Regions from separate parts of the Kribbella sp. NPDC048928 genome, predicted to be linked through region 2. Evidence: riboswitches for the same ligand, from Rfam matches in the RefSeq annotation. Region 2 holds a riboswitch; the other holds the start of a gene.
What was found. Region 2 has a riboswitch for S-adenosylmethionine ahead of ACGFI6_RS15620 (aminotransferase class V-fold PLP-dependent enzyme). Riboswitches for the same ligand answer to the same signal wherever they lie in the genome.

Region 1 (3,399 bases), on a different contig from region 2:
ACTGGAGCGGACGCTGGAGCTGAGCGACTCGGCCGAGATCGAGCGGCGGCTGCGGTCGCTGCCGGGCGTCGGGGTGTGGACGGCCGCCGAGGTACGTCAGCGTGCTCACGGCGACGCCGACGCGTTCTCGTTCGCCGACTACCACGTCTCCCGCAACGTCTCGTACGCCCTGATCGGCGAGGAGCTCGACGACGACGGCTGCGCGGAGCTCCTCGAGCCGTACCGAGGCCACCGCTTCCGAGTCCAACGCCTCCTCGAACTGGCCGGCATCGCCCACCCCCGCCACGGCCCCCGCAAGGCGCTGCCGACCCACACGCCGGGCGCCACGCATCGGCTGAGATAGCCCTGGGCACTGGTCGGTGCGATGACGATCAACGGGGACGGGCTGTACCTGGTTGCAGGCCTGGCGCTGCTGCTCGGCGCCGTCCTGCCGCGGCTCCTGGCCCGGTACGCCGTGTCCGCGCCGATAGCGTTCCTGGGTGTTGGCATGCTTCTCGGGCTCGCCGTCGACCGGAGCCGCCTGAGCCCGATCGCCGAGCCCGGGATCACCAAGCACCTGGCCGAACTGACTGTCATCGTCGCGCTGATGGGCGTCGGACTGGCCATCGACCGGCCGATCAGCCTGCTGAACTGGAGCGTCACCTGGCGGCTGCTGTTCATCGCGATGCCCGCGGGTGTCGCCGCACTGACGGGTGCCGGCTGGCTGCTCGGCATCGCGCCCGCCACTGCCCTGCTGCTCGCCGCGATCCTGGCGCCGACTGACCCGGTGCTCGCGTCCGACGTACAGGTCGAGGGGCCCGCGACCGGGGAAGACGCCGAGCTCGACGAAGAGGACGAGGTGCGGTTCGCCCTGACGTCGGAGGCCGGACTGAACGACGGGATGGCGGCGCCGCTGGTTTATCTGGCGGTGTTCATCGCCACCAAGAGCTTCTCCCCAGTGCACTGGGCGGCGTGGGACCTGGTCGGCAAGACCGTGATCGGGGTGGCCGTCGGCTTCGGCGCCGGGTGGTTGCTGGGGCGGATGACGTTCGCGGCACCCGCTCGCAGCCTCAGGCTCGCTGAGTCGCGGGAGCCTGTCCTCGCACTGGCTATGACGCTGGGTGTGTACGGCCTCACGCAGGTGCTGCACGGCTACGGATTCATCGCGGTCTTTGTGGCCGCGCTCACGTTGCGATCGGCCGAGCGACGTCACGAGTTCCACGCCGAGCTGCACGACTTCATCGGTGAGCTCGAGCACATCCTCACGTGGATGGTCCTGCTGCTGCTCGGAGTCGCGGTCACCGCAGGCCTTCTCGGGCCGCTGACGATGAGCGGTGTGGCCATCGGCGTCCTGCTGGTGGTCGTGGTCCGTCCGCTGCTCGGGTGGCTGGCGCTGGCGCGGTGCGAGCTCAGCCGGGCGGAGCGATGGGCGACGGCTGCCTTCGGCGTACGGGGAGTGTCGTCGGTGTTCTACCTCGCCGCGACCGGTGCGCACTTCCGGGAGGACCTACCGTGGCTGTGGGCGACGCTGGGGTTCACGGTGATCCTGAGTGTCGTCCTGCACGGCATCGCGGCGACGCCGGTGATGCGGTTCCTGGAGCGCCGCGGCTGAGATCGCGCGTCTCGGATGGTGGGATCACAAGACACAATATGGACCCGATTGGGTAATCTCGGGGGAGCTCATCCAGAGGGACTGAGGGAAACGGCCCGTTGACGTCCCGGCAACCCTCCCCGCCGTACGCCCGTCCGGGCCGAAAGCGAGGGACCGGTGCCAAATCCGTCCCGCGCCGAGATCCGGCTCCCGGGGAAGATGAGAGGGGAACCTCACTCATGAGCCAGACCGCCACCCACACGATCCGTGAAGGTGCCTTCGGCAACGGTACGCACCTGAGCTGTCGCGCCTGTGGGGCGAAGTCGCCGCTCGGCCCGTTCTACGCGTGTATGGAGTGCTTCGGTCCGCTGGAAGTCGGATACGAGTACCCGACGATCACCCGCGAGCAGATCGAGGCCGGACCCAAGAACATCTGGCGGTACCAGCCGCTGCTGCCCGTCCCCGTCGACGTGGCCAGCTACCCGAACACCGAGCCCGGCTACACCCGGCTCATCGACGCGCAGAACCTGGCCCGCGAGCTCGGCCTGCGCAAGCTGTGGGTGAAGGACGACTCCGGCAACCCGACGCACTCCTTCAAGGACCGTGTCGTCGCGAGTGCCCTGAGCGCCACCCGCGAGCTGGGCATGAAGGTCTTCGCCTGTCCCTCCACCGGCAACCTGGCCAACGCCGTCGCCGCGGCCGCCGCCCGCGCCGGGATCCGCTCGGTCGTCTTCATCCCGAAGGACCTGGAGCGGCCCAAGATCATCACCACCGCGGTGTACGGCGGGACGCTGGTCGCGGTCGACGGCAACTACGACGACGTGAACAAGCTGGCCTCCGAGATCGCCGGTGAGGAGGAGGGCTGGGCGTTCGTGAACGTGAACGTCCGCCCGTACTACTCCGAGGGCTCCAAGACCCTCGCCTTCGAGATCGCCGAGCAGCTCGGCTGGCGGCTGCCGCAGCAGATCGTGATCCCGGTCGCGTCCGGCTCGCAGCTGACCAAGATCGACAAGGGCTTCACCGAGCTCGGCAAGCTCGGCCTCGTGGACGCCACAGACTACAAGGTGTACGGCGCGCAGGCGACCGGCTGCTCGCCCGTCGCCCAGGCGTTCCGCGACGGCCACGACGTGGTCAAGCCGGTGCGTCCGGACACCATCGCCAAGTCGCTCGCGATCGGCAACCCGGCCGACGGACCGTACGTCCTGGACGTCGCGCGCCGGACCGCCGGCGCCATTGAGGACGTCAGCGACGAAGAGGTCGTCGAGGGCATCCAGTTGCTGGCCCGTACCGAGGGCATCTTCACCGAGACCGCCGGCGGCGTGACCGTCGCGACGCTGAAGAAGCTGATCGCGACCGGGCAGCTCGACCCCGAGGCCGAGACCGTGATCATCAACTCCGGCGACGGGCTGAAGACGCTCGACGCCGTCGCCGACCGCGTCGGCCCCAAGGTGACCATCCCCGCGTCGTACGACGCCTTCGTGAAGGCAGGCCTGCAGTGAGTGTGAGTGTTCGCGTCCCGACCATTCTGCGTCCGTACACGCAGGGCGTCTCCGAGGTGTCCGCGGAAGGCGCGACCCTGACCGAGGTGCTCGACTCGCTCGACGTGTCGTACCCGGGGATCAAGGGCCGTGTGCTCGACGAGTCCGGCGAGCTGCGCCGGTTCGTGAACGTGTACGTCGACGACGACGACGTACGGTTCGCGCAGGGGCTGCAGACCGCGGTCAAGGACGGCGGCCAGGTCTCGATCATCCCGGCGGTCGCCGGCGGCTGCTGACGCCTGGTTGTTGCGGTGCGAGCTGTCGTGGTTTCGGAGTACGGCAGGCTGCCGG
Region 2 (3,399 bases):
CCGAGCAGCACGTCGTCGTTCACGCCACCGGTGCCACTCCCCTGCTGGTACCACCCGCCGGGACAGCCGCCGCCGAACGTGTAGACCAGGCGGCCGTTCCATCCGCTCGGGACCTTGAGTACGTTCGGCTCACCGCCCGCGGGATCGTTCAGCACGGCGTACTCGTAGATCGACCGGTTGATCACCCCGGTCTCGACGCGGATGATGTACGGCACCGTGCGGCCGTCGGACGTCGTGGTGGTGGCAAGGTCGGCCGGCTTCGTCGCCGGGAGGACCTTGAGCGAGCGGTCGACCGTGGAGCGGTACAGGTAGTCGACGCGGGTCGGCACCGAGCAGTTCGCGTCGGACGGCGGGCCGAGCTTGGCCTTGGCGAGCGTGACGAAGTCCGCCGTACCGCAGACGTACGGAGCCTCGTGCGGTCCAGCGAGCAGCGGGCCAGAGCGTGGGTGGTTGGTGACCTCGAGCCGCGCCCGCGCGGCGGTCACCGTGTTGCGGCCGTCCTTGAGACCCCGGACGACACCGATGAGCTTGCCTGACTGCTGGGAGAAGGCGTCGGTGACGTCCTTCCCGTTGAGCCGGACCTTGAGGTCGTCCAGGTGCCGCCCGGTGATTCCGAGCAGCACGTCGCCGGCGCTGACCATATCGGCGCGCGGCGTGGACAAGACCTCGATCCGGACATCGGAGGCCGCGTTGGCAGGTGTCACCAGCACGGCGGCGAGCATCGTTGCCAGCAGGGCAACGAGGGCGGCTGGTCGCTTCATGTAACGAGTCGAACACAGTACGTCGATGACCGGAAGAGTCTGCGGCAATCGGTTTCCAGTCCGGGTGGACCACTTTCAGGCGCCGGTGGTGCCGTCCAGCTGCTCGCGAACCAGGTCGGCGTGCCCGCAGTGCCGCGCGTACTCACCGATCAGGTGGATGTAGATCATCCGCAGCGTCGACTCGGTGCCGCCGAAGCTGAACCGGTCGTCCAGCGAGCGCCCGGCGGCCGCCTCGTCGGAGAGCTTCCACTCCGCGACCAGCCCATCGTACGCGGCCTGCGCGTCGGCCGGATCGATCAGCTCGAAGTCGGCGTCCTTGCCGAGCTCCGGGGCGAACAGCGGCTCGGCCGGCTCGTCGGCGAAGTGGATCCGGAACCAGATCCGCTCGACCTTCGTGAGGTGCCGGATCAGACCGAGCAGCGACAGGTTCGACGGCGGCGACGGCCGCTCCGCCAGCTGGTCCGGGGTCAGCCCCGCACACTTGACGAGCAGGGTGCTGCGATAGAAATCCAGGTAACCCTGCAGCAGGTCGCGCTCGGGTGCGGTCAGCGAGCCGTCCGGCCGCTCGACGTCGGGTGCGCTCCAGGTCATCGGCATTCCTCAGGGTTGTCCACGATGTGTGCAGACATCTCATCACATGAGATAGGCACTGGCGGCAGGCGTGTCCCGTTCGTTACCGTTCTCGGCAGGTCATGAGTGTCAGCGACAAGCCCCGGCTAGCTGGCCGGCAACCCTCCTCCGCGGTGGGGTGCCCCGGGTGAAGACCAGGCCGTGCGGATACCCCGTTCGGCAAGTGCGGACTTCCCTGGGAGCAGCGTCATGTCGATCCTCTCCATTCTCGAGCCGGCCAGTACGACGACCTCGCGGCCGGCCGTCACCCGGCAGCCCACCGGCACCATCCCGGCCACCGTCGGCGCGGACCTGCTGGTCCCGCTCGCCGACGGCCGGGTCACCGACTATGCGAACTTCGACCACGGTGCGAGCGCCCCGTGTCTGGAGTCCGTGCGGGCCAGCGTCGAGGCGGCGCTGCCGTCGTACGCCTCTGTGCACCGCGGCAACGGCTACGCCTCCCGGATCACCACCCAGTGGTACGAGCGGGCCCGCACCGAGGTGCATGCCTTCGTCGGTGCCCGCCAGGACGACCAGGTGATCTTCACCCGGCAGACCACCGACTCACTCAACCTGCTGGCGCACGCGGTGCCGGCCGACGCGACGGTGATCGTGTTTGAGTCCGAGCACCACGCCGCCCTGCTGCCCTGGCCCGCCGAGCGGACCGTGCGGCTGGCGGCACCGGCCGGGCAGACCGAGGCCGTGTCGGCCGTCGCCGACGCTCTCCGCGAGGCGCCCGAGGGTCCGCGGCTGGTCGTCATCACCGGCGCGTCGAACGTGACCGGCGAGATCTTCCCGATCGCCGAGATCGCCAAGGTGGCGAAGGCGCACGGCGCGCGGGTCTGCCTGGACGCGGCGCAGCTGGCCCCGCACCGCCCGGTCGACATCGCCGGCCTGGACGTCGACTGGGTCGCGCTGTCCGGTCACAAGCTCTACGCGCCGTACGGTGCCGGCGCGCTGATCGGCCGCTCCGACTGGCTCGACGCCGCCGACCCGTACCTGTACGGCGGTGGCGCGACGCACGCCGTCACCAACGACACCGTCGTCTGGTCGACCGGCCCGGCGCGGCACGAGGGCGGCTCCCCCAACGTCATCGGCGCCATCGCGCTGGCGAGCGCGTGTGCCGCGATCACGAAGCACCGCGACGCCATCGAACAGCACGAGCGCAGCCTGCTGGCCCGTCTCCGGACCGGGCTCGCACAGCTCGACGGCGTCACGACGTACTCGATCTTCGGCGAGGAGGCGGACCGCGTCGGCACCGTCTGCTTCACGGTGGCCGGACTGACCTCGACCCTGGTGTCCGCGGCGCTCAGCGCCGAGTACGGCATCGGCGTCCGCGACGGCAAGTTCTGCGCGCACCCGCTGGTCGGTCACCTGCTCGCCGGCTCCCCGGAGCACGGCACGGCGGTACGCGCCAGCCTCGGCCTCGGGACGACCCGCGAGCACGTCGACCGGCTCGTCAACGCAGTACGCACGCTGGCCACCACCGGCCCGCGGACGGAGTACGCGGAGAGCGCCCACGGCTGTCAGCCGTCCGACGACCCCCGCGACCTCCACGCACCGCGGATCTGGTGACTTAATCCCACGCAGGCCCTCCTACTGCTCAGGCGGTACGAGACCTACATGGTGAGCAGCGAACGCCAGTAGATCGGCCCACTCCGACGCCACCATCGCGGCAGGTTTGCCGAAGCCATGGCCGGTGTTGACTTCCACTCGGGTCAAGACCGGCTGCGGACCGGCCTGCGCGTGCTGGAGCGCCGCCATGAACTTGTGACTGTGCAGCGGGACCACCCGGTCGTCGTGGTCACCTGTGACCACGAGAGTCGCCGGGTACGCCGTACCGTCGCTCACGCGGTGCAGAGGCGAGTACGCCAGCAGGTCCGCGAACTGGTCCGGGTCGTCGGGCAGACCGTAGTCGGACGCCCACGCCGCTCCCACTGTGAACAGGTGGAATCGCAGCATGTCCAGTACGCCTACACCGGGCAGGGCGACCGCGAACAGGTCGGGCCGTTGCGTCATGACTGCACCG

Region 1: another riboswitch for S-adenosylmethionine. It lies ahead of thrC (threonine synthase); the one in region 2 lies ahead of ACGFI6_RS15620 (aminotransferase class V-fold PLP-dependent enzyme).

The regions. Positions count from the first base shown of each region.
Region 1 covers NZ_JBICUC010000013.1:763-4,161, forward strand. Annotated here, with positions in the region: gene ACGFI6_RS39675 (DNA-3-methyladenine glycosylase family protein) at 1-343, shown strand, start outside; gene ACGFI6_RS39680 (cation:proton antiporter) at 365-1,591, shown strand; SAM riboswitch class I at 1,657-1,796, shown strand; gene thrC (threonine synthase) at 1,810-3,069, shown strand; gene ACGFI6_RS39690 (ubiquitin-like small modifier protein 1) at 3,066-3,344, shown strand; gene ACGFI6_RS39695 (zinc-dependent alcohol dehydrogenase family protein) at 3,360-3,399, shown strand, end outside.
Region 2 covers NZ_JBICUC010000003.1:463,336-466,734, reverse strand. Annotated here, with positions in the region: gene ACGFI6_RS15630 (DUF6351 family protein) at 1-761, opposite strand, end outside; gene ACGFI6_RS15625 (DinB family protein) at 837-1,352, opposite strand; SAM riboswitch class IV at 1,450-1,563, shown strand; gene ACGFI6_RS15620 (aminotransferase class V-fold PLP-dependent enzyme) at 1,581-2,945, shown strand; gene ACGFI6_RS15615 (prolyl oligopeptidase family protein) at 2,967-3,399, opposite strand, start outside.